DNA from 3 places in the Nocardia heshunensis genome. Region 3 is predicted to be linked to each of the others. Evidence: riboswitches for the same ligand, from Rfam matches in the RefSeq annotation. Region 3 holds a riboswitch; each other region holds the start of a gene.
What was found. A riboswitch is a leader RNA that binds a small molecule or an ion and turns the genes downstream of it on or off. The one in region 3 is predicted to bind cobalamin.
Positions count from the first base shown of each region.

Region 1 (10,234 bases), on a different contig from region 3:
CAATGACGCCACCGTCACCGCGGTCCTGGTCAACGGCGAGTACGTGTTCGGGTTGGGGGAGAAGGCGGCCACGCTGGGCAAGGAGCGCACGGGCGAGTTCCTGCGCGCCGGTCGCTACGAGGGTCAGGTAGCCGAACTGAAGGGCGGAATCCGTTGAGCAGCATTCGATTCACCGACAAGGTCGCGGTCGTCACCGGTGCGGCCTCGGGTATCGGCGCGGCCATCTCCGCCGCGTTGATCGCCGAGGGCGCGAAGGTGGTCGGCCTCGATATCGACGAGGCGGGATTGCAGAAGAAGGCCGCCGAACTGGGTGACGCCTTCGTGCCCGTGGTCACCGACGTCACCGTCGAGTCCTCGGTGGAGGCCGGAATCGGTGTCGCCGCAGAGCGTTTCGGCCGACTCGACGCCGCCTTCAACGCGGCCGGGGCCTCCCGCATCGGTGCCGTCACCGACCTGCTGGAGGCCGACTGGGACTTCACCATCGACCTGATACAGAAGAGCGTCTTCCTGTGCACCAAACATGAAGCGCGCCTGATGAAGTCGACCGGTGGCGGTGCGATCGTCAATATCTCGTCGCTGGATGCCCGCGTGCCCATGCCCGGCGGCAGCCCGTACTCCACGGGCAAGGCGGGCGTGGTCATGTTCACCAAGAATGCGGCGCTGGAGCTCGCGCAGCACCGCATCAGGGTGAACGCCATCCTCCCCGGCCTGGTGGACACTCCGCTGGTGGCCGCGGTGATGGGTTACGAACCGGCCAAACAGATGTTCCTGGACCGCATCCCGATGGGCGTGGCCGCCACCCCGGAACAGATCGCCGCACCCAGCCTGTTCCTCGCCTCCGAGGACGCCTCCTACATCACCGGCATCGACATGGTGGTGGACGGCGGCTGGGAGCTGAGCAACTTCCCCAACTTGGCGAAGCTCGCGGGCTGAGCCGAGACGCCGCCCTGGGCCTCCGAAACACGTTCCGGCCCGGGGCGGTTCGCCCGCCGCGTGCGGGCCGCGCTGCGCAGCTGCTGCGGGGTGATGCCGTACCAGCGGCGCACCACCCGGGTCAGCGCGGACTGTTCGCGCAGGCCGATGATGCTCGTGATGCGGCTCATCGGCAGATCCGTCTCACACAGCAGCCGCAGGGTGGAGTCGCGGCGTGCGGAGTCGAGCACCTCGGTGAAAGTCGTTCCCTCCGCGGCCAAGGCGCGTTGCAGGGTGCGCTCGTGCACGGTCAGCATGCGGGCCACGGTGTCGATATCGGCCCGCGATTCCAGCATGGCGCGGTCGATGGCCAAGCGGACCCGGGCGGTCATGCTCGGGTCGGTCTCGGGGTAATTGCGTTCCAGGAAGTCCATGGCGAGCCGATACAGCACCGGATTGCGACCGTCGATCGGACGGTCCAGCAGCTCCGCCGGGAACCGGAACACCGTGGTGGGCATGTCGAAACGGACGTCGGCGCCGAAGAATTCGGTATAGCGCGCGACGGGCGCGTGGGCCGGATGCGGCAGATGGACGGTGCGCAGCCCGTAGTCGCCCGTGGCGTGCAGCAGATGCCGGTGAATGAGCGCGGCGGCCTGGTCTATGCCCTGGCCGAGCGCCGAGACCTCCGCGACGTCGCGATAGTTCAGCGCGAGTATTCCGCTGTGTCCGTAGGGATCCGGGACCAGTCCGATCGAGATGCCCTCGTGCTGCACGGACAGGAAGCGGGTGGCGCAGGCGACGGCTTCACCGACGGTCGCGGCATTGCTGACCGCGACGGCCACCAGCCCGAGCACGTCGGTGTCCTGGCGCGCGCCCAGTCGCAGTCCCAGATCGGGGCAATTCAGTTCCGCCGCCGCGATTTCGAGGACCCAGCCCAGGGATTCCGCGGGGACCAGGGCATCCTCGCTGTGCACGGCCTCGAGTGCGATGCCGAAGCGCTCCAGCAGTTCGACGCCGTCGCCGCCGAGTTCGTCGACGAGTTCGCGGCAGCCGCGAAGGCTCGCCGCGCGGGCCATGATCGCCATCGAGCTGCCACCCTCCCACTTACCATTTCCGGTCGGGACCGTAACCTAATGCGCCAATTGTCTGGGACGCAAGGGTTCCACTCGACCCTGTCGCCCTCGGGTAAAACGATGTCGCCCTGAGGCGAGCCTTTATTACTCGCCAGTAGCAACAATCTGGCCCATGGATTCTGTGAGAGGTGGGACACAGTGAGGCAGGCTCTGAGGCGGCCGTCGAGGCTGGCCGTGAAGGGGCTCGTGGTGTTGTCCGCGATCCTCGCGTGTACCCCGTTCCTGGCGCCGACGGCGTCATCCGAAACCGCGTTCACCGGGATTGACGGCGGTGCCTACGCGCCGGGCTGGACCGCGGCCGTCGACGGCCCGCAGCCGTACAACAGCATTTCGCCCGATCTCGCGGTGCCGATCACGATGAGCGACGGCACCGTGCTCAAGGCCGACATCATTCATCCCGCGACGAACGGCCGCATCGCCGACGGGAAGCGGCCGGTGATCCTGCAGATGCAGGGCTACGGGAAGCTGCCGATGCTGGTGGGTCAGGCGGTGCTGAGTGCCGCGGACGGGCTGGGAATCAAGCAGCCGCTGGAGAATTGGGTCGGCTCGCTGAACCTGCCCGGCGTCGGACTGGACGGCATCTTCGATCTCACCCGGCAGGCGGACGCCGGAGCCATCGAAGCGGCGCTGCAGGATTGGAAGCTCGCCAACGCGGGATACACCTTGGTGCAGGTTGATCTGCGGGGTACCGGCACCTCGGGTGGAGACTGGCAGGTCTTCGGCGATCGCGAGAAGCAGGACGCCGCGGAGATCATCGACTGGATCACCCGACAGTCCTGGAGCGACGGCACCGTCGGCACCATGGGCATCTCGTTCACCGCGATCAGCGCGCTCGAGGCCACCGATCGGATGCCGCCCGGGCTGAAGGCGGTCTTCGCCTACGAGGGTAGCGGTGACATCTTCAACGACATCGCGGGTGCGGGCGGCGCGGTCGGCGTCGGGTTCCTGGTGCCGTGGCTGATCGGCGTCAACGCGCTCAAGATGATTCCGGACATCACGTCGATATTGGTCGGGAAGTTCGATCCGGCACAGCAATTGCAGTGGTTGAAGGATCGCATCGCCGATCCGCTGACGCTGGTCGACATGGTCGTCAACGGCTATACCGCACTGACGCCGGACCAATTGACCGCGCGGACACGGCAACTCGTCGATCCGAATTCGCCCTTCCGTAAGGGCTTGAAGACCGACGTCTCGCATATCCAGGTGCCGACGTTCATGGTCGGCGCGTGGTTCGACATCTTCGGCACCACGCCCACCGACACCTTCGCGTCGATTCCGCTGCCGGAGGAGCAGAAGAAGCTGGTGATGGGCGACGGCTATCACCTCGGTAGCGGTGTCGCCGGTTTCGGTCATCCGGGTATGCCGCCGCGACTGGATGTGTTGCAGCGGGCCTGGTTCGATCACTGGCTGCGCGGCATCGACAACGGCATCGAGAAGTACACGCCGTTGACGGTGAAGCAGCAGGGTGCGGGCTGGACGGACGCGCCGGAATTCCCGCGTAGTGAGGCGACCTATCGGCGGCTGTATCTCAACGACAGTCCCTCGGGGACCAGCCCGAATTCTCGGTATGACGGTGGGTTGTCGGAGAATCAGCGACAGGGCGCGGTCAACGATCTGACCGTGGCGCCCGGTGTCCTGAGCCTGTGCAGCCGCGACGGCGCGCGCATCTCCGCGGGTGTGCTGGCGGCCGTCGAGGCGTGTGGGAACGACTCCCGGATCTGGGAGAACGACGGACTCACCTTCACCAGCAGCCCGGTGACCCAGACGACCACCATCTCCGGTCCGCTGAACGTCCATCTCAATGTGGTGGAGGACGCCGCCGACGGGTACTGGGTCGCGACGGTCAACGATGTTTCGCCGGATGGCAATTCTCGCGAAATATCCACCGGCCAGCTGGTTGCCTCGATTCGGCAGGTCGACGAGGACAACAGCAAGACCTCGGCCAACGGCGACTACACCGAGCCGCACTACTACCTCGATCTGTCCCGTCGGGAGCCGACCGTGCCCGGTGTCCCGGTCACCCTGGACATCGCGCTGACCCCGATCGACGCCGTCCTGCAGCCGGGCCACCGCCTGCGCGTCGACGTCTACGCCAGCAACTTCCCGAAGGCGTTGCCGCCGTTGATCTTCCTGGCCGATTCCGGTCTGAAGCCCGAACACGTGCGGCTGGATCCCGACGCCCCGAGCTGGGTCAATATGCCCCTGACCGCTTCGATCCCCGACTAGTCCCGAGGATCGAAGCGACCGCGGGACTGCTTACAGCAGTCCCGCGGTGAAGGTGGCGGGGTTCGGGCCGACCCGGGTGCCCGCGTCGAGCGCGGTGATGGCGTTGATCTGCGCCTCGGTCAGTTCGAAGCCGAACACATCGAAGTTCTCCCGAATCCGGCTGGGTGTCACCGACTTCGGGATCACCACATTGCCGAGCTGCAGATGCCAGCGAATGATCACCTGCGCCGGGGTGCGACCGGTCTCGGCGGCAATGGCGACGATGGCCGGATCCTTCAGCGCCGCACCACGTCCCAGCGGGCTCCACGCCTCGGTCGCGATGCCGTGCGCGGCATGGAATTCCCGCAACTCGGCCTGAATCAGGTTGGGGCTCAACTCGATCTGATTGAGCACCGGCGTCTCCCCGGTCTCCGCGATCAGTCGCTCCAGCTCCGCCCGGCCGAAGTTCGAGACGCCGATCGAAGCAACCCGCCCCTCCGCCTTCAACTTCTGGAAGGCCCGGAACGTGTCGACATACTTGTCGGCCTGCGCAACCGGCCAGTGGATCAGATACAGATCCAACTGCTCCAACCCGAGCCGCTCCATGCTCGCGTCGAACGCCCGCAATGTCGAGTCGTACCCCTGCTCGGAATTCCACAACTTGGTCGTGACGAACACGTCGTCCCGCCCCACCCCCGACTCCCGAATGGCCCGCCCCACCTCGGCCTCATTGCCATAGATCGCCGCCGTATCGATATGCCGATACCCGGCCTCCAAGGCACTGGTGACCGCCCCGAACGTATCCCCCTCCTCGACGAGGAACACCCCGAACCCCAACGAGGGAATCGTCTTCCCATCGTTGAGCACGGTCTCCGGAACTCCGCTACTCCCACTAAGAAAGGTCATGCTCTCGGACCCTACGCTCCCGCCTCCATCGTGAAATACTGTGCGGGTAACACAAGGGAGGGGGCTTCCATGAAGCTGTATCGCGACTTCATCTACGGACCGCTGTGGTTGATCATCGTCGTCGCCACGGCTCTCCAACTGGCATATGTCGCGGTCGTAGGTCTCGGCTGGTTGGGCGTAGCGCAGATCGTGATCTTGACACCGATCTTCGCCTTCGTTGCCGCGCGAAATCGCAAGCGCTCCGGCGGCCGGCATGAGATGCGCCGGTTCCACGACGCCGTTCGTTCGCGGCAGTTGCCGACTCTCGACTCACCGGACGAAGTCATCCGATGGAACCAGTTGATCGTTCGTGACCGCGAGAACCGGCGCGGGCAACGGGTTTCCGCCTGGATGATGCTGGCGCTCGGCAGTGTGTACCTGGTCTTGGCGCTGATCAATGCGGTGTCCGGCCCGCACGATCACGGCCTCATTCTCCCGGTGTCGGGAGCGATCGCGGTTGCCGTATCTGCGCGCTTCCTCCTGGTCAACCCTGGAAAGATGGCCGCGCTCTCAACATTGGCCGAGCAGGGAACCGGCCGTGGCTACGGCTATTCCCTGCCCGCCCACTGACTTTCGCGCCTACATCCCGATACAGGCACTACCGAGGTTGATCCCATTCCCCACGGTGAGGACAATCGACTTGTCGGTCAGGTCGCCGTTGACATGCGCAATGAGCGTGTGCGGCCCGGAGGTAGTCGGCGTCCACGGCTGGTTCATCACCGACCCGTCGACAACGCCTTCCGTCGGAACGGCAACCCCGTTGTCCCAAAACCGGGTGTAGTACGCGTACATCCCTTTAGCGGTGAGCGTGTAAGTACACCCGGTCCCGTAGTTCCCCGTGGGCGCAGAAACCGAAACACTGTCGAGTGAGTAATCAGCAGCCGCAGTAGGAGCGAAGAAGATCATGGTCGCCCCAACGGCAATCGGAAGCATGAAGATTCGCATGCTCCTGATCTTTCATCGTCGACGTCCCGCCAGCCACCGTTTCGTAATTCTGCTCGTCGTCAGCTTTGTATCAATCGTTCAGTGGATGGGCGGTGGTGCGGAGGGTCCAGGCGGGGGGTCTGTGGTGGAGGGTGGTGGCGGTTAGTGGGGGGATGTCTATGCGCCAGAAGGATTCTGGGGGTGCGTTCAAGGTGCTCAAGACTGCCGCTCGGACTATGGCGGGGTGGGTGATGGCGAGGATGCGGTCGCCGGATCCGGCCAAGTCGTCGAGCCAGGTGCGGACGCGGGGGAGGAGGTCGGTGATGGATTCGCCGCCGTGGGAGCGGTGGGCTGGGTCGGTCAGCCAGGACATCAGCTGTTCGGGGGCGAGGTCTTCCATGGACTTGCCGGACCAGTCGCCGCAGTCCAGGTCGCGGAGTGCGGGTTCGGGGGTTCCGTTGAGGCCGAGGGCATTTGCTGTTTGTGCGGTGCGGGTCTCGGGGGCGCAAAGAATCAGGGTCGGGTCGAGGCCGGGCAGGCCGCCCGCGGCCGCGGCCGAACGCTCACCCTGGGGGGTGAGCGGTTCGTCGGCGGGGAAGCGGGCGGACTGGACGGCGTCGGTGATCGCGTGGGTGATCAGGGTGAGGCGGGTGACCGTGCTCATGCCGCGGTCGGGGTGGACGAGGTCGTGCGGTCGCCGAGCAGGCGGGGGGCCAGCCAGGCGAAGCCGACGCCGATCACGAGCCACAGGATGGCTTGGGCGGCAAAGGAGTAGAGGCGGAAGTGGTAGAGGTCGTCGGCGGGGAAGCCCGGGTAGACGATGGTGCCGGACGGATCCTTCAGGGGCTGGGGGGTTTCGGTGTCGAAGTCGCCGAACGACTTGTTGGCCGAGAGGTGTCCCAGCGACGGGAGGATCAGCATGACGACGCCCATGGCCACGGCGAATGCCAGCGCCCCGGCGATGCTCGCGGTCCAGTTGCCCAGGCGTGCCGCGAGTTTGCGACCCAGCCAGATGGCGGCGAGCAGGAAGCCGACGCTGAGCACGATCATCAGGACGTACAACCCGGTGCGTTCCTTGATGGTGTCCGGATGCCCGATCGAGGGCGGGTTGGCCGGGTACTTCAGGAACGGCACCGCGTACAGCGTGAGGAACATGCCGCCCGCCACCAGCAACGCCAGATTGCGGGCGGTGATCTTCCCGACCCGGCGCATGGCCAGGTAGTAGACGACAGCGAACAGCGCGCCCAGGGCCGCGCCGAACAGGATCATGCCGAAGGGCAGGCCGAGGTTCTGCTGCTGGGAGCGGGTGAAGATGTCGGGTCCCATGTCTCCCATGGGTTTTCCGGCGGCCTTGTCCAACGCCATCTGGGCGTCGTCGCGCCCGGACTCGTAGTCGATGGCCCGGTTGATGATCGGTTCCGCCAGGATCCGGGCGAAAATGAATGCCAGAAGTCCGCCGAGTGCGCCCAACAGGACGCCACGGCCGATGATTCGTTTTTCCATTGTGCTGACTCGATTCCCGGGGCTAGTGGCAGGGGAATCCGAGGAAGTGGCGACCGTCGTGGACGAATTCGTGCACGTGCATGTCGCTGCCGAAGATCGAGACAGCACCTTGGTCGATGCCGATGAAGTAGATCGCCAGCAGTGCCAGCAGGGTGGTGCCGATCAGCCACACGGGGGTGGGGATGGAGAGGGAGACTGCTCCGAGACCGGAACGGGGGGCGTAAGACGTCGCCACGGGAACTCCTAGTGTGGGAGGGGTATTCGCGCCCCTCGGCCGATAAAACATCTCGGCGGCCGGGGTCTGACTCACACCCGAGGGGTGCTCACAGTGGCGCGACCGTTCCGGACTCTCACCGGATTCCACGAATCGCCGATCACATAAAGATACGAAACCACGAACAAACAGGTCAAACGCGCGTCCACGGTATGGAATCGGGCGTTTTGCCCCGGGACGGTTCTCAATCTTGTTCGATGGAGTCGGTGCGGGGCCTCGGTGTCCGGCATTTGGGACAGGTTCCACCCGGCGTAGCGGCGCTGACCAGCGGAATCGCCGCGAATGCCCAGAAGATTCGGGGCAGTTTTCCGAATCGGTACGGCTGGGCCGGGCGGGTTGAATACACTCCCCGCTGAAGTGAACAGATGGCACTTCAGTTCAGAGGCGAGGTATTCATGAAGTCTGCTACACCGGGGGTTTTCGTCGTGCGTGCCGCGGCAGCTGTGATCGGCGGGGCGATAGTGCTCGCGGGGGCAACCGGATGCGGCAGTGACAAGTCATCGGACGGTTCGCAGGGCGGCACCACCTCCGCGGTCGTGAGCACCACCGTCGCGCCCGCCCCCACCACCGTGGCTCCCGCCCCGACCACCGCGGCCCCGGCCCCGACCACGGAAGCGCCCGCCGCGCAGCCGGCCGTCACCGAACCGGCCGCGCCCGCGCCGGAGCCCGCCCAGGTCGCGCCGCAGCCGGCCGCGCCCAAGCCCGCGCCGCAGACCCAGGCCCCCAAGCCCGCCGCGCCGCCGACCTTGGACGCGCCCGGATTCGAGCCGCGCGCCGGGTACTGAGCGGACGCGTAGTGCTGGGCAACAGTGTGCGGTGGTTGTGTGTCACCGCGGTGGCGCTCGCGGCGTCGGTGACGGCCGCGGGCGGTGCGGGGGCCGATCCGGCCCCCGCCGGTAAAGAACTTGTGGTGCTGGGTGATTCGTTCTCCGCGAACGAGTGGGACCACTTCACGGGCCGGGACGACTGCAACCTGCACGGCCGCACGGCCTGGCCGGTGCAGCTGGCCAAGCTCATGGGCGTGTTCGGAACCGACGCGGTGGACGACCCGTCGTGTCCGGGCGCGTCGATCGACAGCGGCCCCGGCTGGACCATGGCCCAGCAGGCGCAGCGGGCGGACAAGGAGGGCGCTTTCGGCCCGAACACCAAGCTGGTGACACTGCAGTTCGGACTCAACGACAAGTGGGGCAAGTCCGATCAGACGCTGTGGAATTCGTTGCAGGGCTGCGTGTTCAACCTCGTCGACGGCTGTGATCCGGACGCGGTCGACCAGGGCCGGATGACCGACTACAACGGTGTCTCCGGTGCGTTGATGGCCAAGCGCATGAGCAATGTGGTCACCTACATCAAGTACTACGCGCCGAACGCGCGCATCGTCTTCGTTGGGTACCCGGAGCTTTTCACGCCCGGCAGCAGCACGGTCTGCCTGAACATCCTCGGGGTCGCGCCCTTCGTCAATCCGCGCGGCCGCGCGGTGGTGGAGTACCTCGACCGCATCCAACAGGCGCAGAGCGAAGCGGCTCAGCTGCTGGGTATCGATTTCCTCGATGCCCGCGCGCTCACCACCGGCCACGGTCTCTGCTCGTCGCAGCCGTGGTTGAACGGGGTCTTCGACCTGCACACCGATATCGACGGCCTGCCGTTCCATCCGTCGAGTCAGGGTGACGCCGTCGTTGCCAATGCCGTCTTCGACCGATTTGGACGCTGATCCGCCGCAACGGATCTCGCGTCGCACGCACTACTCGTCTCTGTACACTCCGCGCAAAACTGAAAGACTCACTGTTCAATTTGCGATTCGAGGGTTTCATGAAGTTCCGTTTCCCAGGCGCATCGGCTTCGCTGTGCGCCGCGGTCGTGGCCATCGCAGCGGCCATGACGGGAACCGCGGGCGCGCACGCCGATTCGACCGCCACCGGCAAGGATCCGGCCCCGGCCGGCAAAACACTTGTCATCCTGGGTGATTCGTTCTCGGCCAACGGCTGGACTCCGTTCTCCAACGAGAAGAAGTGCGATCACGGCGACACCGCCTGGCCGGTGCAGCTGACCGCGCTGATGGGCCTGTCCGAGGACAGCGACCAGGTCTGGAACCAGTCCTGTCCCGGCGCGGCCATCGCGGGCGGCGACGGTTACACGCTGACCGTCCAGGCCGCCAATGCCGCCAAGGCGGGCGCGTTCGGACCCGACACCAAACTGGTCACGCTGCAGTTCGGCTTCAACGACCAGTGGGCCGGATCGGAACTGTCCCCGTGGCAGTCGACCGAGGGCTGCTTCTACGACGTCACCGGCGGCTGCGGCCCCGACGCGGTCACCGAGGGCCGAATGGCCGACCCGCGCACCA
Region 1 is NZ_BAAGTC010000002.1:614,333-624,566, forward strand. Features, by position in the region: gene ACYVN4_RS02925 (N-acyl-D-amino-acid deacylase family protein) at 1-157, shown strand, start outside; gene ACYVN4_RS02930 (SDR family NAD(P)-dependent oxidoreductase) at 154-933, shown strand; gene ACYVN4_RS02935 (AraC family transcriptional regulator) at 852-1,997, opposite strand; gene ACYVN4_RS02940 (CocE/NonD family hydrolase) at 2,184-4,271, shown strand; gene ACYVN4_RS02945 (aldo/keto reductase) at 4,302-5,156, opposite strand; gene ACYVN4_RS02950 (hypothetical protein) at 5,226-5,765, shown strand; gene ACYVN4_RS02955 (hypothetical protein) at 5,775-6,140, opposite strand; gene ACYVN4_RS02960 (histidine phosphatase family protein) at 6,211-6,783, opposite strand; gene ACYVN4_RS02965 (CbtA family protein) at 6,780-7,622, opposite strand; gene ACYVN4_RS02970 (CbtB domain-containing protein) at 7,645-7,857, opposite strand; cobalamin riboswitch at 7,898-8,034, opposite strand; gene ACYVN4_RS02975 (hypothetical protein) at 8,292-8,681, shown strand; gene ACYVN4_RS02980 (SGNH/GDSL hydrolase family protein) at 8,693-9,604, shown strand; gene ACYVN4_RS02985 (SGNH/GDSL hydrolase family protein) at 9,703-10,234, shown strand, end outside.
Region 1: it holds a riboswitch for cobalamin, as region 3 does, so the genes downstream of both, ACYVN4_RS02970 (CbtB domain-containing protein) here and metE (5-methyltetrahydropteroyltriglutamate--homocysteine S-methyltransferase) in region 3, are expected to answer to the same signal.

Region 2 (10,234 bases), on a different contig from region 3:
GATCGAATCGACCCGGCTGCCACGCCGCAGCTGGCGGCGGCCCTCGACGATGTCGCGCACGATCGATCCGTCGCCATCGCCCAGATCGTGGACGGACCGGCCGAACTGCTCGGGCGCATGATCCACGTGCCTGCACACACGGCACCTAGCGGGTCGCTGGGCGACGCCGAGGTCGACAGCGCCGCAATCGAGGCGGCAGGCATCCGACTAGAAGCCGGGGCGGGCGGATACCTCGACATCGATGCCTGCGCTCTGGCTACGCGGCTGACATTGTTCATCCACGTCCGAACTCCCCGACCGCGAATGGTGATCTTCGGCGCGGTCGACTTCGCCGCCGCGCTCAGCGAAATCGGCGACTTCCTCGGCTACCGCGTCACCGTCTGCGACGCACGAGCCACATTCGCTACGCCCGAACGGTTTCCACACGCCGAGATCGTCGTCGACTGGCCACACCGCTACCTCGCCGCCACCGGCATCGACATCGACACCAGAACCGTCCTCTGTGTCCTGACCCACGACCCGAAATTCGATATCCCGCTGCTTCAGCTCGCGCTCGGTCTGGGCGTCGACTATGTCGGCGCGATGGGATCGCGGCGCACCCACCAGCAACGACTGGACCAACTGCGCGAGATCGGCGTGCCCGCGGAGCGACTGGCCCACCTGCATTCCCCGATCGGATTGGACCTCGGCGCCCGCACTCCTGCCGAAACCGCTATCGGCATCGCCGCGGAAATCATCGCGAACACCAATCAACGGACAGGACAAAACCTTTCCCGCGCAACCGGTCCGATCCACGACGCCGCACAGGACATGCACCAGACCACCAGGGTCGCGCGACCGTTCGCTGATCGCACGGTGTGAAACGGTCACACCGCACGGCAAAGATCAATACGTCGTGATCATCTCGAAGAGCATCTGCTGACTATGCCGCACTATAGGTGCTCTGAGCTGGGGTGCTAGCTGACAGCAACCCCCGTAGGGCGCGAACCTGCGACACGCGACCTGGGGTTTTGTGTTAGCGCCGATTCCCTTGCAATTTAGGGAACAAACCTGACCTGCGGAAATGCTTCTTCCCAGCTGTGCCCTCGGCAGGATTCGAACCTGCGACACCCGCTTTAGGAGAGCGGTGCTCTATCCCCTGAGCTACGAGGGCTGGTCGGGGTGACCGGCCTGGTCGTCGGGGAGTCTACCTGGCGGAGGGGCCGGGGGCCGCATCCGTGGGGGTGGGCCGGTCAGTGCGGGTGGTTGGCGGTGTAGCGGGCTCGCTCGGCGGGGGTGGCGTGCAGGATGCCGGGGGCGTCGAGGGTCGCGGGGAGGTGGTGTTGAGCCAGGCGGTGGGCGCGATTGGGGGCCATGTAGGCGGCGCAGTAGAACAGGCCGAGGATCAGGGCCAGGGCTGTCATCGCCAGGCGGAGCCATACGGGGCCGGGGAAGGCGAACAGGAAGGCCGCGTAGAGAGGCAAGAAGGGGACCATGCCGCGGGCGAGATGTCTTGCGTAGGCGTGCTTTCCGGTGAGGTCGCGCAGCACCCAGGCGCGCAGGTCGTCGGGCATGGGGCGGCCGACGGTGTAGCCGAGCCATTCCAGGAAGGTGGGGCGAGAGCGTTGGCGGATCATGTATTCAGCCTGCGCCCACCGCGATCTCGCAGGTAGCAGGCAATTTTCTAGGCGTCCATAGATTCGACCTATGCCTTCGCCGCCTGCCCCTCGTCGTAGTCCGATGCCTCGAAAATTTTTGTCTTCCAACGGAACAGCACCGTCGCGCCCGGCCAGTTGTTGGTGATCCGGCCCGACGCATTGCGGTACCAGCTCGAGCAGAAGTTCCACGGGGTGTCCTGCAACCGCCGCTGCAGCCAGTCGTCCCAGCCCTGCTCGGCCTCCGGCCGCGCGGACAGGAACCGGCCGGGCCGCGCACCCAGGTATTCGATCACCTGCCGGATATAGCGGGCCTGCGACTCCAGCATGTAGATGATCGAGCCCGAGCCCACATTGGTGTTCGGCCCGTACATCATGAACAGGTTCGGGAAGCCCGGCACCGACATGCCGAGGAAGGCCCGCGCGCCCTGCGGCGACCATTCGTCGGCGAGCTTGCGGCCGTGCAGGCCATAGATATTCATCGGCGCGAGGAATTCGGTGCCCTTGAACCCGGTCCCGTAGACGATCACATCGACCGCGTGCTCCACCCCGTCGGCGGTGCGAATCCCGTTGGGGGTCACCGCCTCGATGGCCGCGGTCTCGACACTGACATTGTCCTGGGCCAGCGCCGGAAAGTACTCGTTGGAGAACAGCCCGCGCTTGCAGCCCGCCGCGTAGTCGGGAGTCAGCTTGGCGCGCAAGGATTCATCCGGCACCTGCTTGGCGCGGTGCCGGTCGGCGATGGCGATCACCGGCGTCTTGATGGCCGGAACATCGGTGAGCGCCAACGCCATTACCTCGAAGAAACTCCAGATGGCGAACCGCTCGGCCAGCCGAGTGCCGGGCACGTGCTTGAACAGCGCGTGATGCAGCGGCGTGTACTCGGTGTCGAACTTGGGCAGCACCCAGGCGGCCGAGCGCTGGAACAGGGTCAGGTGCTCGACCTGCGGCTGGATGGCCGGAATGTATTGGATGGCACTGGCTCCCGTGCCGATGCAGGCCACCCGCTTACCGGTGAGATCCACCGAGTGATCCCATTCGGCCGAGTGGAACGCCGCGCCGGTGAAGGTGTCGATGCCGGGCAGGTTGGGCAGGGCCGGGCGGGAGAGCTGGCCGACCGCGGGGATGAGGACGTCGGCGAGGTGGGTGACGCCGTCGGCGGTGCGCACGCGCCAGCTGCCGCCCGCCTCATCGAATTCCGCGTCGACGACCTCGGCGCCGAACTCGATCTTCGCGGGCAGGTCGTACTTCTCGGCGACCGTGCGCATGTAGGCGTGGATGTCGGCCTGATGCGAGAACCGGCGCGGCCAATCGGATTTCGGCTCGAACGACCACGAGTACAGCGGCGACGGCACATCGCAGGCAGCCCCCGGATAGGTGTTCTCCCGCCACACGCCGCCGAGATCCGCGGCCTTCTCCAGGATGGTGAAGTTGGTCAGACCATGCCGCTGCAATTCCAGGGCCAGGCCCAGTCCGGCGAACCCGGCACCGATGATCAGGATGGACGGCTCTCGCTGCATAACCGCTACGTTAGAGGCTGTTCTCGCTGGTCAGGCAGACATCGCCGGTCAGCCAATCGGTATTTTCGGCCACCGCTTGTGAGCAAGCGCACGCTCACCTTGCTCACACCTCACTGTCCGAGCCAGTGAGTAGGGTCTGACCTGCGACGCCGTCCTCGACTGGACAACCCGGTGTCACACTCAATATATTCACGGAAGTTCTTGCTCCAATTTGCTTGTCCTGGTTAGTGATTGGCTATTCTGCGCAGCCGCAGGGGGTTGCGACAGCACGTCGATGCCGATCAGGACCGCGGAGCCGGCAGGTCGTCGTGTTGGGCGGCGGCGGGTCGGCACGAGCTGCGGGTGGCGGAGGTGGGGTCCGCCGCCCGCAGCTCGAGTAATTCCGCAAGTCGCAGGGCCCCGACCGACCGTGTCCGAATTCAGCTAGGCTCGCCGCTAGTGACTCAGTTCACTCTCCAGTAGGTACATGCAAGGAGCGGTTGGGAAATGTTGAGCACCATGCAGGACGAGCAGCTGTCACTCGCGACGCTGCTGCGCTACGCCTCCACCTTCCAGGGCGACAGCCATGTCTCCACCTGGACCGGCGACGGCGTGCGCACCCAGACCTATCGCGAGATCGGCCAGGATGCGGCCCGCCTCGCCAATGCCCTGCGTGACCTGGGCATCGGCGTCGGCGATCGGGTCGGCACGTTCATGTGGAACAACAACGAGCACATGGTCGCCTACATCGCGGTGCCCGCGATGGGCGCGGTGCTGCACGCACTCAATATCCGGTTGTTCCCCGAGCAGCTGGTGTACGTGGCCAACCACGCCGAGGACCAGGTGGTCATCGTGGACGGCTCGCTGGTACCGATGTTCAACCAGTACCTGCCGAATCTGAAGACGGTGCGCCACGTCATCGTCGCCAACGGGGATGTCGCGACCGTGACCGCGCCCGAGGGCGTCACCGTGCACGCGTACGCGGAACTGCTTGCCGCGCAATCGGACAGCTATGACTTCCCGGTCATCGACGAGCGGTCGGCGGCGGGCATGTGCTACACCTCCGGCACCACCGGCGACCCCAAGGGCGTTGTCTACTCGCACCGTTCCAATTGGCTGCACGCCATGCAGGTGATCTCCCCCAACGGCATGGGCTTCACTGCCGCGGACACCGTGCTGGCCATCGTGCCGCTGTTCCACGCCAATGCCTGGGGCATCCCGTACGCGGCGCTCATGTCGGGCGCGAATGTGCTGATGCCCGACCGCTTCCTGCAGCCCGCCCCGCTGCTGCAGATGATGGAGCAGGAGAAGCCGACCTTCGCCGCCGCCGTGCCCACCATCTGGGGCGGCGTGCTGGCCGCGTTGCAGGCGCAGCCGCAGGACATCTCGTACCTGCGTACGTGTGTGGTCGGTGGTGCCGCGGTGCCGCCGTCGATGATGCGGGCCTTCGAAGAGCTTCACCATGTGAAGCTGCTGCACGCGTGGGGCATGACCGAGACCTCGCCGCTGGGTTCGGTCGGCCACCCGCCGGCCGGGGCCGAGGGCGAGGAGGCGTGGGCCTACCGCTACACGCAGGGCCGTTTCCCCGCCGGTGTGCAGGCCCGACTGGTCGGCGACGACGGCAGCGTGCTGCCCAACGACGGAGAAGCGCTGGGCGAGCTGGAGGTTCGCGGACCCTGGATCACCGGGTCGTACTACTCCCCCACCGGTGCCGAGGTCGATCCCGACAAGTTCGACAACGGCTGGCTGCGCACCGGCGATGTCGGCAAGATCAGCCCGAACGGCTATCTGACCCTGGTGGACCGGTCCAAGGACGTGATCAAGTCCGGCGGCGAATGGATTTCGTCGGTGGACCTGGAGAACGCCGTGGTCGGGCATCCGGCCGTCGCGGAGGCCGCGGTCATCGGCATCCCGGACGCGAAGTGGGACGAGCGGCCGCTGGTCGCGGTCGTGCTGGTGGAAGGCTCCGAGGCGAAACCCGAAGAGCTGCGCGACTTCCTGGCCCCCAAGTTCGCCAAGTGGCAGCTGCCGGAGCACTGGACCTTCATCGCGGAAGTGCCCAAGACCAGCGTCGGCAAGTTCGACAAGAAGCGGCTGCGCGCCCAGCACGCGGACGGCAGCCTGACCGTCATCACGCTGGGCTGAGCCCGGCTGTCCGCAACACCACGGCGGCCCTTACTGTGAGGGCTGCCGTGGTGTTCGGGAAGCCGGTGTAATTCCGGCACGGCCCTCGCCACTGTGATCGGTTAGTCGGTGCGTCGTCCTGTCCTCGCGGGCAGGGGTCACGGGATCTCGGTCCCGGAAGGCCAGGCGCGCCGGTGTTCGACCCGTCAGCCAGGAGACCGGCCACGGCACCGTTGAACCGTTCCACGAGGTGCTGGAAGGCTGCTCTGTGTCTGTACCCAACCCTGTTCCCGCGCTGCGCTGGGAACGCCGCGACTGGCTCCGCACCGGCGGACTGCTCGCAACCATCGCCGTCATGCACGTGGTGGCATTCGGGATTCTGTTCGCGTTGGTGCTGCCCGCGCACTACACCGTCGGCACCCAGGTGTTCGGGGTCGGGCTGGGCGTCACCGCGTACACCCTCGGCATGCGGCACGCCTTCGATGCCGACCACATCGCGGCCATCGACAACACCACCCGCAAGCTGATGGCCGACGGGAAACGTCCGGTGTCCGTGGGCTTCTGGTTCGCGCTCGGGCACTCGACCGTGGTGGTGCTGCTGGCGGTGGGCATCGCGGCCGGGGCGCGGTTCGCGACCACGCTGGCCGATGACGACTCCGCGACCCGCAAGGATCTCGGCCTGGTTGCCACGCTCAGCTCGGGCAGCTTCCTGTATCTGATCGCGGCGCTGAACCTGGTGGCGCTGGCCGGGATCTGGCGGGTGTTCAAGGCCATGCGCTCCGGTCAGTTCGATGAGCACGAGCTCGAAAAGCACCTGGACAGCCGGGGTTTCATCAATCGGATCCTGGGGCGGCTGACCCGTTCCATCACCCGGCCGGGGCAGATGTATCCGATCGGGCTGCTGTTCGGGATCGGCTTCGACACCGCCACCGAGGTCACGCTGATGGTGATGGCCGGGTCCGGGGCGGCCGCGGGACTGCCCTGGTACGCGATCATCTGCCTGCCGCTGCTGTTCGCCTCCGGCATGAGCCTGTTCGACACGCTCGACGGGACTTTCATGAATTTCGCCTACCACTGGGCGTTCTCGAATCCGGTGCGCAAGGTGTACTACAACCTGACCATCACCGGGCTCTCGATCGCGGTGGCGTTCCTCATCGGCACCATCGAACTGGTCGGCGTGCTGCACAGCAAGCTGGATCTCACCGACCCGGTCACCGCGTGGATCGCCGGGATCGACCTCAACAATGTGGGATTCGTGATCGTCGGCCTGTTCGTCGCGGTGTGGGCGATCGCGCTGCTCTACTGGCGGCTGGCGAAGGTCGAGACCCGCTGGTCCTTGACCGCCGAAAGGCCGTAGAGCACCGGGATGATCGGGGCCGGCGGCGGCAGCCGCCACCAGCCGTCGGCGGTCTGCACCATGCCGGGCCAGCGCGGCCAGGGCAGTGTCTCGGATTCGGTGAGGCCGGTGATGGACAGTCCGGCCGACAGCAGGGCGTTGATGACCTCGCCGAGGCCGTGCCGCCATTCGTAGGCGGTGGTGTCGGTGGTGAGGTCCGGGCCGTCGGTGTAGGTGTGGGTGCTGTCGCGACGTTGTGGGCCGCGGCCGGACAGGTAATCGTCGTGCAGCAGTAGCTGATCCGGGTCCACGCCGGGCGGCGGGGTGGGGCCCAGGGCGTGCAGCAGAGGGTGGAATTCGACCAGGTAGAGCAGGCCGCCGGGGCGCAGCAGGTCGGCGATCACCTGCGCCCAGCGGGTCAGCTCCGGCAGGTAGCAGAGCGCGCCCTTGCCGGTGTAGACGATGTCGAACTGCTTGCTGGGCAAGGCTGTTCGAGCGTCGTAGACGTCGGCACAGACGTATTCGACTGTGTCCCCGGCCAATTCGCGGGCGTGCTTGATCGACTCCGCCGAGAAGTCCAGGCCGACCGCGCGGGCCCCGCGCCGCGCGAACTCCACCGTCTCCGTGCCCAGATGGCATTGCAGGTGCAGGATGTCGCGGTCGCGGACCTCGCCGAGGGTCTCCCACTCGAAGGGCGCGAACCAGTAGCCGGAATCCCGGTCCCGATAGAACCGGCTGGCGGCGTGAATTCCCGCGCGGGCGTCCCAGTTTCGCCTGTTCACCGACAAAGGATCGATGGTCACGCCGCCCATCGTAGGACTCAGAACAGCGACTGGCTCTCGGCGGCGATGACGAAGCCGTGGCCGTCCACGGTGCAGCGGACGCCGGAGGTCATGGATTCGCAGATGACGCCGCGCACGCCGATGGTCTGGCCGTATTCCAGGATCTTGCCGCCGCCCTCGTGATTGCCGGGGGCGGTCGAACCGTCGGTGGGCGGGCCGACGAAGACGCCCTGGTTCAGGCAGACGAATTGCGGCTTGCCGTTCTGGAAGCTGGCGGCCACCTCGTGCGCGGGGTTGTTGGCGCAGTCCAGGCCCGCGGGGATGACGGTGGCGTTCTTCAGCTGGCAGCCGACGGTGTGCAGGTCGTCGACGTAGATGCCGCATTTGATGTTCTTGCTGGGCGACTGGAAGTAGTAGTGGCCCTGGGCTTCGAAGTCGCGGGCGTCGACGTTCACGTCGTCGCGGTTGGGGAGGGTGGTGGTCTTGGCTGCGGTGGTGGGCGGGGTGCCGCCCTGGGCAGGCTGGGTCACCTGAGCAGGCTGGGTGGTCGGTGCCGCGCCGGGGGTGCTGGTGTTCGGGTCGCAACCCGACAGGGCGCCGACGAGTAGCAGGGCCGCCGCGGTGGCAAGGAACGCACGCATGATCACATCGCTTTCAGTCATCGGGAATGGCCGGCAATTCGATTCGCCCACAAGAACATTCGCGCGAAGCATGCAAATCGTTAGCTTGCACAAGAGCCCATGGTTCCTCGGGCTTGACGGCTCGAGCATATCCACAGGGTTTTCGCCGAGACCGGAAGCGAGCGTCGGCCTAGGCTGAGGGCCATGACGCCGCTGCAGCGCTATATCGCGGAGGAAATCGCCACCGACCACGCGGAGGGCCTGTTCAGCCGCCGGGAAGCCTTGCGACGACTGGGCCTGATGGGCATCGGCACACCCGCGGCGGTCGCGCTGCTGGCGGCCTGCGGGGAATCGGCCAAGCAAGCCGCGCCGAGTACGACGGCAGCGCCTTCCGCGTCACCGTCGGCTCCGCCACCCGGGAAGGCGACAGCGGTGCCGTCCACCGCGATCACCCTGCCCGGCCCCGACGGCCGCACCTTGCAGGCGGCGTGGGCGCAGGCGTCCGCACCCAAGGGTGGCGTGCTGGTGATCCACGAGAACAAGGGTCTCACCGACCACATCCGTTCCATCACAGGCCGTTTCGCCGGTGTCGGCTATTCCGCACTGGCCGTCGACCTGCTCTCCGAGGAGGGCGGCACCGCCACCTTCACCGACGACGCCGCCGCGACCGCAGCGCTGAGCAAGATCCCCAACGACCGCTTCGTCGCCGACCTGCGCGCGGGCCTGGCCGAACTCGGTCGCCGCGTCCCCGGAAAGAAGCTGGGCGCCACCGGTTTCTGCTTCGGCGGCGGCCTCACCTGGTTGCTGCTCACCTCCGCCACCCCGGAGCTCGCCGCCGCCACCCCGTTCTACGGCCCCTTCCCCGACGGCGGCCAGTTCACCGGTTCCAAGGCCGCGGTCCTGGCCGTCTACGGCGCCCTCGACACGCGCGTGGACGCCACCCGCGCCGCCGCCGAATCCGCCCTCGACCAGGCACACCTCCCCCACGACACCTACGTCGCCGACAACGCCGACCACGCCTTCTTCAACGACACCGGCGCCCGCTACCAGCCAACCGCCGCCGCCGAAGCCTGGAAGCGCGTAATCGACTGGTACGGAAAGTATCTGGCCTGAGCCCCTAACCCAGCCACGGACTGTGCCGCTGCTCCCGATAATGCTCGAGCCGTAACCGAACCGTCGGATGCACCGGCAAACCCGCCAATTCCTCCAGGGAAAGAAACCGAACCTCGGTCGACTCGTGCGAAACCCGAATCTCGCCACCCACCACCCGGCCGCGGTAAACGATCGCGAACTCCTGCCGGACCTCGCCATCCGAGTACTCGATGACATGCTCTGGGTCGGTATAAATTCCGAGCAGCCCGGTGATCTCGATATCCAGCCCGGTCTCCTCGTGAGTCTCCCGGATCACACACTGCTCCAGGGTCTCCCCAACCTCCATGATCCCGCCGGGCAACGACCAATTCCCCGAGTCGCCTCGCCGCTGCATCAACACCCGGCCGCCCGCGTCCACGACCAGCGCCGACCCGCCGGGCTTGAGCGAGTTCGGCTTGGGTGCGTTGGGGTCTCGGTAGTAGTCACGGCGTGTGCCCATGGCCGAATCCTTGCGTTGTCGTGTACGGAGTGGTCGTGCCCCATAGTTGCTCGAACTGGTCTGCAAATGACTCGAATATGCCGTGCGGAGACAACCTTCGCAGGTATAGCGCAGTGTGTTGATAACCCCTGGCCCGAAACAGGTACGGGGTGACGATCATCTCCGAGTCGAACCGAAACACCGAGTTGTACAGGTGCGTCGCGTGAAGTCCCACAGAACACCCCGGAGTGCTGGCCAAGGGTCCCAGCATGGACAGCGCATTGCGTATCCGGCCCGCTAGCGTTCCTCCCATCTGCTCCAGCAGGTCCCGCTCGATCACGTGATCACAATCGGGGTCGGCGAACCCGAGCCGGACCACACACCCTGAACTTGTCTTGGCCGCAATGAGATCAGCGGCCTTGGGAAGCAGCTCGAAGACGAACGGGTAGGCGTAGCCGATGATGTCTATCTGCTCGGTCGCCTTGTGCACCAGTGAAACCCAGAGATCGCTCGGTATCTCGGCGCGATGCGCGTAAGCAGCCAGTACCTCGGCAGTCGCAGGTGCGCCTGGTTGCGTATCCGGCCGGGAAGTCGGCCACAATGCCTCTTCCGTCTCCCCGAGCACATCGGCCACCTGGAGCCGGGTTCGACGATGCGGCACTCGCCCCG
Region 2 is NZ_BAAGTC010000024.1:12,724-22,957, forward strand. Features, by position in the region: gene ACYVN4_RS39040 (XdhC family protein) at 1-861, shown strand, start outside; tRNA gene ACYVN4_RS39045 (tRNA-Arg) at 1,081-1,153, opposite strand; gene ACYVN4_RS39050 (DUF5313 family protein) at 1,233-1,616, opposite strand; gene ACYVN4_RS39055 (flavin-containing monooxygenase) at 1,685-3,154, opposite strand; gene ACYVN4_RS39060 (long-chain fatty acid--CoA ligase) at 3,641-5,278, shown strand; cobalamin riboswitch at 5,310-5,498, shown strand; gene nicT (Nickel transporter NicT) at 5,526-6,614, shown strand; gene ACYVN4_RS39070 (class I SAM-dependent methyltransferase) at 6,557-7,405, opposite strand; gene ACYVN4_RS39075 (DUF6636 domain-containing protein) at 7,414-8,016, opposite strand; gene ACYVN4_RS39080 (dienelactone hydrolase family protein) at 8,200-9,108, shown strand; gene ACYVN4_RS39085 (NUDIX domain-containing protein) at 9,113-9,586, opposite strand; gene ACYVN4_RS39090 (hypothetical protein) at 9,570-10,199, opposite strand.
Region 2: it holds a riboswitch for cobalamin, as region 3 does, so the genes downstream of both, nicT (Nickel transporter NicT) here and metE (5-methyltetrahydropteroyltriglutamate--homocysteine S-methyltransferase) in region 3, are expected to answer to the same signal.

Region 3 (10,234 bases):
TCTGGGGCCGTCGGCGGCGGCGGGCATCGGGACGCTGCTCGGGCTCGACGCCGAGACGATCTATCAGGCTGTCGGGCAAGCGTTGCACACCACCACCGCGACGCGGCAGTCCCGCAAGGGGGAGATCTCCAGCTGGAAGGCGTTCGCGCCCGCCTTCGCCGGGAAGGCGGCCATCGAGGCCGTGGATCGGGCCATGCGCGGGGAGGGTGCGCCCGCGCCGATCTGGGAGGGGGCCGACGGGGTGATCGCCCGGCTGCTGGGCGGATTCGAAGCGGAGTATCAGGTGCCGCTGCCGGGGCCGGGGGAGGCCAAGCGGGCGATCCTGGACAGCTACACCAAGGAGCACTCCGCCGAATACCAGAGCCAGGCCCCGATCGACCTGGCACGGCGGATGCGTTCGCGCATCGGGGATCTCGGGCAGATCGCGTCGATCGTGCTGCACACCAGTCATCACACGCATGTGGTGATCGGCAGTGGCTCGGGTGATCCGCAGAAGTACGACCCGACGGCGAGCCGCGAGACGCTCGATCACTCCGTTCCTTATATCTTCGCGGTCGCGCTGCAGGACGGCGGCTGGCATCACGAGCGCTCGTACGCGCCCGAACGCGCGCGCCGCGCCGACACCGTGGAGCTGTGGCAGCGGATCAGCACGGTCGAGGATCCGGAGTGGACGCGTCGCTATCACTCCACCGACCCCGCCGAGAAGGCGTTCGGCTGCCGGGCCGAGGTGACGCTGCGCAGCGGCGAGACCATCGTCGACGAACTGGCGGTGGCGGACGCGCATCCGTTGGGGGCCAGGCCATTCGGTCGCGATCAGTACATCGAGAAGTTCCGGACGCTGACCGACGGCGTGCTGGAACCCGCTGAGCAGCAACGATTCCTGGACATCGCGCAGCGTGCACCGGAGTTGCGGGCGGGCGAACTGGACCAGTTGACGTTCACCGTGAGCCAGGAGCTGCTGGATCGCGCTCCGGCCACCCGAGAAGGGATCTTCGGATGACCGGGCTGATGGCCGCGGCGGCGACGCCGGGGGACAAGCGGGCCGCGCTGCGGGCCGGGTTGGCGAGCGGGCGCATCCAGCGCTGGCCGGGGGCATTGAATCCGTTGGTGGCCAAGCTGATCCAGGAGATCGGGTTCGAGGGCGTGTACGTGTCCGGGGCGGTGGTGTCGGCTGAGCTCGGGCTGCCCGACATCGGCCTGACCACACTGAGCGAGGTGGCCGAGCGAGGACGGCAGATCGCGCGGGTCACCGAGTTGCCCGTGCTCATCGATGCCGACACCGGATTCGGGGAACCGATGAACGCGGCGCGCACGGTGACCCTGCTGGAGGAAGCCGGGCTGGCGGGCTGTCACCTGGAGGACCAGGTGAATCCCAAGCGTTGCGGGCATCTGGACGGTAAGACGCTGGTACCGGTCGACGATATGGTGCGGCGGGTCCGGGCCGCCGTGGCCGCCCGACGCGACCCCGGGTTCGTGGTCTGCGCCCGCACCGACGCCCGCGGCGTGGAAGGGCTCGACGCGGCGATCGACCGGGCCAAGGCGTACGCCGACGCGGGCGCGGACCTGATCTTCGTCGAAGCCCTCGCCGATGCCGGGGAGTTCGCCAAATTCCGTGCCGCCGTCGATATCCCGCTGCTGGCCAATATGACCGAGTTCGGCAAGTCCGAGCTGCTGTCCGCCGGTGAGCTGGAGTCGCTGGGCTACAACGCCGTCATCTACCCGGTCACCACCCTGCGCCTGGCGATGCACGCCATCGAGACCGGTCTGCGCGAAATCGCGGCCACCGGAACGCAATCCGCGCTGCTGGACCGCATGCAGCATCGGTCGCGGCTCTACGAGCTGCTGAACTACCGCGGCTACAACGCCTTCGACGCCGACATCTTCACTTACACAGTGAGCGAGTGATTCCCATGACCGAGATCAAGAAGGGCCTGGCGGGTGTGGTGGTCGACACCACCGCCATCTCCAAGGTGGTGCCCGAGACCAGCACCCTCACCTATCGCGGCTACGCCGTGCAGGATCTGGCCCGGCAGTGCAGTTTCGAAGAGGTCGCACATCTGCTCTGGTACGGCGAACTCCCCGATCCCGCCGAACTGCGGGCACTGTGCGCCCGCGAACGGGCCCTGCGCGGCGCGGACCGCTCGCTGCTGGCTCTCATCGCCCGCCTGCCCGAAACCTGTCACCCGATGGATGTGGTGCGCACCGTGGTCAGCTACCTCGGTGCGGAGGATCCCCTCGAAGACCGCGGCACCGGCCGGGATGAACTGCTGGCCAAGGCTTTACGCCTGACCGCCGTCCTCCCCACCGTGATCGCGGCCGACCTGCGCCGCCGCCGCGGCCTGGACCCCATCCCGCCCGACCCGTCGCGCGGCTTCGCCGAGAACTTCCTGCACATGTGCTTCGGCGAGGCCACCGGCCCGCACCTGGACCCGCGCCTGGTCCGCGCCTTCGAAATCTCGCTGATCCTCTACGCCGAGCACAGTTTCAACGCCTCCACCTTCGCCGCCCGCGTCGTCACCTCCACCGAATCCGACATGTACAGCGCGGTCACCGCCGCCATCGGCGCCTTGAAGGGCCGCCTGCACGGCGGCGCGAACGAGGCCGTCATGCACGACATGCTCGAAATCGGCGAGCCGGATCAAGCGCGAAAATGGTTGCGAGAGCGCCTCTCCCGCAAGGAAAGGGTGATGGGCTTCGGCCACCGCGTCTACAAGGACGGCGACTCCCGAGTCCCCACCATGAAGTCGGCCCTCACCGACATCGCCGCCCTCACCGACGGCGCCCACTGGCTGTCCATGTACACCGAACTCGAATCCGCCATGCTCGAATCCACCGGCATCAAACCGAATCTCGACTTCCCCACCGGCCCCGCCTACTACCTCCTCGGCTTCGACATAGACATGTTCACCCCCATCTTCGTCATGTCCCGCATCACCGGCTGGACCGCCCACATCCTCGAACAATCCGAATCCAACGCCCTCATCCGCCCGTTGTCGGAATACGTCGGCGTTCCCCCGCGCCGCCTCGGCGCGGCCTAGCGGCGAATCAATCGCAGGAAGGGTACGGCCAGGGGCCGTTGAGGTAGTTGAACATGGCGTTCCAGCCGTAGTACATGTCGTCCGTCCCCAGATCGGACTGGCACGCCAGGTAGGTGTAGTGCAAGGTGCCGGGGTACTCGCTGTCGGGGAAATTGAGGAAGGCGGTGCTGTGGTAGACCAGAATCCATTTCCGTAGGCCGCGGCTGTCGTCGAAGCAGATGGCCTTCGGTCCCGAGCCGTCGTGGATGCCGCCCAGATCGTCGAGACTCTTCAGCGCGGGCCAGACGTCGGTCAGCGCCGCGGGCTTGTTCCAAGGTTGCCACGGTACGAAATCTCCGTCGCCGGAGTTGAGAAAGGCGATCCGGTTTCCCGCGACGAAGACGTAGACGTTGCCCCAGATCGTGACGCAGGAGATTCCGTTGGCCCACTGCTGTTGCTCGTCGCTGCCGAATTCGCCGTCGGCGATCCGGCGGAACCCCAGCCAGGTGTCCGTCAGTAACGACGGCTCCCAGTTGACAGTGGTTCCGAAGTCGCTCACCCTCGCGCAGTATTGGCCGTTGAACAGCCACCAGTTCCCGGTGTCGGGAAGGAAGACGCACGTGTCGAGTCCGCTGTCGAACTCCGGATAACCCCGGAGACCGGACCAGCCGTGGGCGCTGTCGCGGAAATCGCACGGGTTGATGTGCATCGAGTTCCCGTCGTACTCCGTGGAGAAGTAGACCGACCGCGCCGACTCGTTCGGATTCGAATTGGTCGCGGTGAAGGCCCACTGATTCCGGTAGAGGTTGATGGAGTTCACGGTCCACCAGCGCAAGCCGTTCGCCGTGTCCGGGGGATCCCATCCGCCGGGTGGGACGTAACCTTCGTCCGGCACCGGCATCACCGCCGGATCGGGAATGATCCCCTCCAGCTTGACCCTTCCGTCCGGCACCCGGTCCGACACGACCTTGATCGTCTCCGCCTCGGCGTCGATATAGATATTGATGGCCTCGAAGATCGGCGCGAGCACTTCCAGCATCTCCATCGACGCTTGCAGCACCTGATCGAAGATCTTCTGCATGCCCCCGATCCAGAGGACCGCCTGCCTGCTCAAATGGATGGTGTACTGGGGGAAGTCGACTTCGGTATAGATGTCCGAGCTGATGTCGAACTTTCCCTCAGCTCTCCCCGGACGCCGCTGATGCACGAGCGCGCCATCAACGGGCCGGGGGAACTGAACCGGGTTTTCGGGAAGCGACATGATGTCTCCCAACAGTATTGCCACGATGCCCAGCCATTCGAGTGTATCCCCCAGTGCCGCAACGCACTTCGAGTCGCATGGAGTCGACCGTTCGGTCCGCCTCCATTGCGCTGGGGCGGTGTCCCTGATCTTGGTTAGTGCGAGGGTGGGTGGGGGTGGCGGGCGAGGCATTCGGCGGCGGCGCGGGCCCGGGGACAGGGTGGGGTGCAGGGGGCGTGGATCTTCAGGATGCCCTCGGCTCGGCGGGGGTCGTCTACGCGGGCGTTCTCGCAGAAGTCATTGATCCAGGTCATGGGGGAACGGTGCGACACGGGGGCGCGGTCGCGCGGCACGCGCAGAGAATCTGCGGAATTGGCGCAAAAGGCGAGGTCGCGTTGTGCAACGCGGCTTATCGTTGGTGCATTCCGCAACAACATTCGACTGCAGTGTGCAACGGAGGCGGGCGGACGTGACCGATGGGGATGGGCCTTCGGATACCGGAAGCACCTTGCCGCGTAGGCAACTCGGCCGGTTCTTACGGGAGGCCAGGGACGGGGCCGGATTCACGGTGGAACAGGCTGCCGAGTTGATGGAGTGGAACAAGTCGACGCTCAGTCGCCTGGAACGAGGCCTGACGGAAAAGGTCAGGGTCAGAGACGTTTTGGGCCTGTGCGAGGTGTATGGGTTGGATGAGGAGAAGACCGCCGCCGCGAAGGCGCTGGCCGAGCAGACACCGGCCAAATCCTGGTGGCACGCCTACGCCGATCTGATCCCCTCGCATTCCAACCTGTTCGTCGGATTGGAGGCCGGTGCGCGCGTCATCACGATCTTTCAACCATTGATCGTCCCCGGACTCCTGCAGACCGCCGACTACGCGCGGGCCATGGACCGGATCTATTTTCCGGCCGATACGGCAGTGGAGCTTGACCGGCGAATCGAGTTGCGGGCGCAACGCCGGAATGTGCTGCTGCGCCAGCGGCATCCGGCCCAGGCTCTGGTGGTGTTGCAAGAGGCGGCACTGCGCACGGTGGTGGGCGACCGCCGTGTAATGGCGGCCCAGTTGCGGCACATCGCCGACCTGAGCACGCGCGACAATATCGAGGTGCGGCTGTTGCCGTACCGGGCGGGATTCCCGGTGGGCATGCCGCTACCGCCGTTCATCATCTTCGAATTCGGGCAGGATGCTCGTGGGAAGCTGACCGAGCCCACCGTGGTGTTTGCCGAAAGTTTCGCCGGGGCAATGTATTTTGAGCGTCAGACCGAGGTCGGGCTTTACCGTGAAGCCTTCAGTACGGTTCAGCGCGCGACTCTGGACGCTCGCCCGAGCCGGGATCTGGTTCGCGAGATAGCAAGGGAGCACGACAGTGACCGCTGATCCGAATCGGACTGTGTGGTTCAAGTCCAGCTACAGCTCGGGCGGCCAAGATTGTGTCGAGGTTGCCCACCTCGGTGGTGGCCGGGTGGGCGTCCGGGACTCGAAGAATCCCACCGGCCCGGCGTTGAGCTTCGCGCCTGGCGAGTGGGATGTGTTCATCGCGGGTGTGTGTGGTTCTTGACCGTCAGCGGAGGGCTTTGGCGGCCTGAACCATGTTGTGGAGGGACGCTTCCACTTCCGCGGGGCCGCGGGTTTTCAGGCCGCAGTCGGGGTTGACCCAGAGGCGGTCGGCGGGGACGGCTTTCAGGGCCTCGCGGAGGGATTCGGTGATTTCGGGGGTCGAGGGGACTCGGGGGGAGTGGATGTCGTAGACGCCGGGGCCTACGCCCAGGTGGAAGCCCGCCGCGTTGAGGTCGTCGAGGACTTCCATGTGGGAGCGGGCGGCCTCGATGGAGGTGACGTCCGCGTCGAGGGCGGCGATGGCGTCGATGACCTCGCCGAACTCGGAATAGCAGAGGTGGGTGTGGATTTGGGTGGCGTCGGAGACGCCGGAGGTGGCCAGGCGGAAGGCGGTGATGGACCAGGCCAGGTAGTCGGGCTTGGCGTCGGCGCGCAGGGGGAGCAGTTCGCGCAGGGCCGGTTCGTCGACCTGGATGATGCGGATGCCCGCCGCCTGCAGGTCCACGGTCTCGTCGCGGATGGCCAGCGCCACTTGGCTTGCCGTCACGTCGAGGGGCTGGTCGTCGCGGACGAAGGACCAGGCCAGGATGGTGACGGGGCCGGTGAGCATGCCCTTGACCGGCTTGTCGGTGCGGGATTGGGCGTAGGTGATCCAGTCGACCGTCATCGGTGCGGGGCGGGTCACGTCGCCGTAGAGGATGGGTGGGCGCACGCAGCGGGTGCCGTAGGACTGGACCCAGCCGTTGGCGGTGGTGAGGAAGCCGGTGAGCTGTTCGGCGAAGTACTGCACCATGTCGTTGCGTTCCGGCTCGCCGTGCACCAGCACGTCGAGGCCCAGCTTCTCCTGCAGCGCAATGACGTCCGCGATCTCGGCCCGCATCCGATCGCGGTACTCCGCGTCCGTGATCGTGCCTTTGCGCAGGGCGGTGCGGTCGCGGCGGATGGCGTCGGTCTGCGGATAGGAGCCGATGGTGGTGGTCGGCAGCGGCGGCAGCGGAAGGCGCTCATGTTGCAGCACACGACGTTCCGCGGCGGGCGCGCGGCGGGTGGCGTCCGGGCCGAGCGCGGCCAGGCGGGCCCGGACGGTGTCGTCGCGCAGGCGCGGATCGGTGCCGCGCGCGGCCAGTGCGGCACGGGCGGTGGACAATTCGTCGGCGACCGCTTCGGTCCCGGCGTGCAGGGCGGTCGCGAGCAACCGCACCTCGGCCACCTTCTCCGCCCCGAAGGCCAGCCAGGACCGCACGCTCGGGTCGAGCGCCGCTTCGGCGTCGAGCGAATACGGCACGTGCAGTAGCGAACTGGAGCTGGACACGGCCAGCGCGCCGCTGCCGCCGAGCAGGGTGCCCAGCGTCGCCAGGGCCCGATCCGGGTCGTTGCGCCACACATTGCGGCCGTCGACGACCCCCGCCACCACGAGCTTGGTGGCCAGCGCCGGCACCGAGGTCACGTCCTCGACGGTGGTCCCGGCCGTGAAATCCAGTGCCACGCCGTCGATGTCGGTGGCGGCCAGCATCGGCAGCGCCGCGCCCGGTCGACCGAAGTAGGTGGCCACCAGCAGCCGCGGCCGGTCGGTGCCCGCCGACAGCTCCGCGTACACGTGCTGCACCAGGGCGAGTTCCACCTCGGACAGGTCGGTGACCAGCACCGGCTCGTCGATCTGTACCCATTCGGCCCCGGCCGCGGCCAAGCGCCGCAACAGCTCTCGGTACAGCGGCAGTAGATCGCTCAATCGGCGCAGTGCATTGCCCTCGGCATCCTTGGCCAGCTTCAGGAAGGTGAGCGGCCCGATCACCACCGGCCGCGCGGGCACCCCGAGCGCCTGCGCCTCGGCCAGCTCAGCGAGGAGCTGCTCCGGGTGCAGGCTGAACGCGGTGTCCGGGCCCAGTTCGGGAACCAGGTAGTGGTAGTTGGTGTCGAACCACTTGGTCATCTCCAGCGGTTCGACCTCCGCGGTCCCGCGGGCCGCCGCGAAATACCGGTCCAGCGGATCTGCGATCCCGGCCACCCGGGGCGGCAGCGCACCGAACAGGACTGCGGTATCGAGCATTTGGTCGTAGTACGAGAAGGTGCCCACCGGCACCGAGTCGAGTCCGGCGGCCACGAGCGCGGTGAGCTGCTCGGCGCGGAGTTCACGCCCGACGGCGTACAGCGCGACCGCGTCGATCCGGCCCGCCCAATACGATTCGACGGCCCGTTTGAGTTCCCGGCGCGGCCCGATCCTGGGCAGGCCGAGCACCGTCGCGGTGAAGGGTGAAATGCTGGTCACGGGTAATCTCCAGTGCTCCAAGTCCACTGGCCGTCGCCACAAGAGCGCACGAAACCCGGGCAGCCCACGACCGCCGTTGTCACGGCAGCGGGAAACCACCGGCCCGTCCGCCCAGTCCACGAGGCGATGACCGCCGGATACGGCGTACCCGGCACAGTAGGCAGGTCTTCGGACTCACAGGCACCGGCCCGAATGGGCCGACCTACTGGCCGTCGCTTCCCGGGCTCGCGCCCAGTGCTCATGACGGCGGTCGTTCCTGCATACCGCTGCGGGACAGTTCCGGATTCTCACCGGATTCCCTCTCACCGAATCCCCCTTGCGGAAGAACCGGTTTCGACGCCGAACGCGGGACCAGACCGAGTCTCGCCCGTTGCGCCCGGCGAACCGACTGCACCCGCGAGCATAACGCGGTGTTGCGCCCGGGCGATGATCGCGTCCATCACCCGGGCCATCAGGCGCGGCGCCGCACCGGCGAGCCAGCGCAGCAGTCGGGCGCTCCGGGAGGGCACCACCGTGGCGCGGCCCCGGGCCGCCCCGACCAGCAGCGCCCGGGCCACCGCGGTCGCGGTGATCGGGGCGGAACCGCTGAGCGCCACCAGTTCCGCCGGTTTGGTCGCGGCCTCCGCCGACAGCTGCGGAGTGTCGACATCCGGTGGCAGCACCACCGTGACCGAGACGCCCGCGGGCCGCAGCTCCTGCCGCAGGACCTCGCACAGCGCGCGCACCGCGAACTTGCTGGGGCTGTACGCGCCGTAACCGAAGCAGGGCAGCACCCCGGCCATGGAGGAGATCACCGTGATGCTGTCGCGGTCGCCCTCCCGCAGATCGGGCAGCACCTCCCGGATCACGTGCAACGCACCGAAATAGTTGACGGCCATGTGCTTGTCGAAATCGGCGAGCGCGAGCCGCGAGAAGTAGTCCGGCTTGGCGATCCCGGCGCATGCGATCACCGCCTGGACCCGACCGTGTTGCGCACGGGCGAGTTTCAATGCCGCGCGCATGTCCTCGGGCCGGGTGACGTCGGCGGCAATGGCGGCCAGCCGTCCCGCTTCACTTGGCACCCGGACCGAAAGCGCCTCCAGCGCCGAGTCTTCCAACGCGAGCACACTCACCCGCGCCCCCGCCGCCAAGGCCATCCGGGTCACCTCGAGCCCGATCCCGCTACTGCCGCCGGTCACCACCACATGGCGGCCCTCCCAGTACTTGGCCACCTCGACCGGCAGTCCGTGCCCGCGCCCGTCGCTCAGCCGGTACCGTGCCGAAAACCTGCCGCCGACTCGCAAACCCCGCATCACCGACTCCTTTCGTCCTGCCGTCCGGGCCTCCCGAACCTGACGCCGATCCTGGGTGGCGATCGACAAGCCCACGGCAGCGCTTCGGCAAGAACGTGTAAGAATCCGCGCGCGGAGGTTCAGAGCACCTTGGCGATCGACGGGACCACGCGCTGGACCAGGATGTCGGGGGAGGCGGGAGTCCAGTTCATGAAGGCCTGTGCGGTGGCGGGATCGTCGACGATGACCAGGCGTGTGTGGTCGAGGGTGGAGGACAGGAAGCCACTGGGCAGGCCGCGCAGACCGCCGTTGCCCGCCTGTTTGTCGGTGCGGACGACGATGATCAGGTCGACATTCGGGATCAGTGCGTCGCTGGGTGACAGGGCGCGGGGAGAGGCTTCCTCGGTCTTGGCGCGGTAGTCGGTGCTGTAGTGGAAGCCGATGTCCTGCAGGAACTTTCCCTGATCACTGGTGTCGAGATCGGCGGAGAGGGTGCCGTCGCCGAGGTTGAACGCCACCACGGTCTTGGTCTGGAAGACCGGATGGGCCGAACGGACCTGAGACACGGAATCGACCGGGGTGGTTGTCGTGATGGCCGAGCCCCCGCCGGTGGTCGAGTGGTGGGTGGCGACGAACACGGCCACGCCCGAAACCGCCAGCAGCACAACCACTGCTGCACCGAGCAGGACGCGCAGCAGCCGCGTCGACCGCGGCCGGGCTTGCGGACGGTCGATCGGATCGGTCGGGGGTGCCTCCGCGAAAACCACTGGACCGAACGGTGATCCGCCCGCCAGCGCCAGCGCCGCATCGGCGGTGAACTGCCGGCAGGTGGCGTAGCGCTGCGCCGGATCCTTCGCCAGCACCTTCGCGATCACGCCGTCCAGC
Region 3 is NZ_BAAGTC010000009.1:718,086-728,319, forward strand. Features, by position in the region: gene prpD (2-methylcitrate dehydratase PrpD) at 1-1,000, shown strand, start outside; gene prpB (methylisocitrate lyase) at 997-1,905, shown strand; gene ACYVN4_RS31465 (bifunctional 2-methylcitrate synthase/citrate synthase) at 1,911-3,038, shown strand; gene ACYVN4_RS31470 (hypothetical protein) at 3,046-4,278, opposite strand; gene ACYVN4_RS31475 (hypothetical protein) at 4,413-4,571, opposite strand; gene ACYVN4_RS31480 (helix-turn-helix domain-containing protein) at 4,727-5,632, shown strand; gene ACYVN4_RS31485 (DUF397 domain-containing protein) at 5,622-5,813, shown strand; gene metE (5-methyltetrahydropteroyltriglutamate--homocysteine S-methyltransferase) at 5,817-8,078, opposite strand; cobalamin riboswitch at 8,221-8,425, opposite strand; gene ACYVN4_RS31495 (SDR family NAD(P)-dependent oxidoreductase) at 8,381-9,370, opposite strand; gene ACYVN4_RS31500 (serine/threonine-protein kinase) at 9,490-10,234, opposite strand, start outside.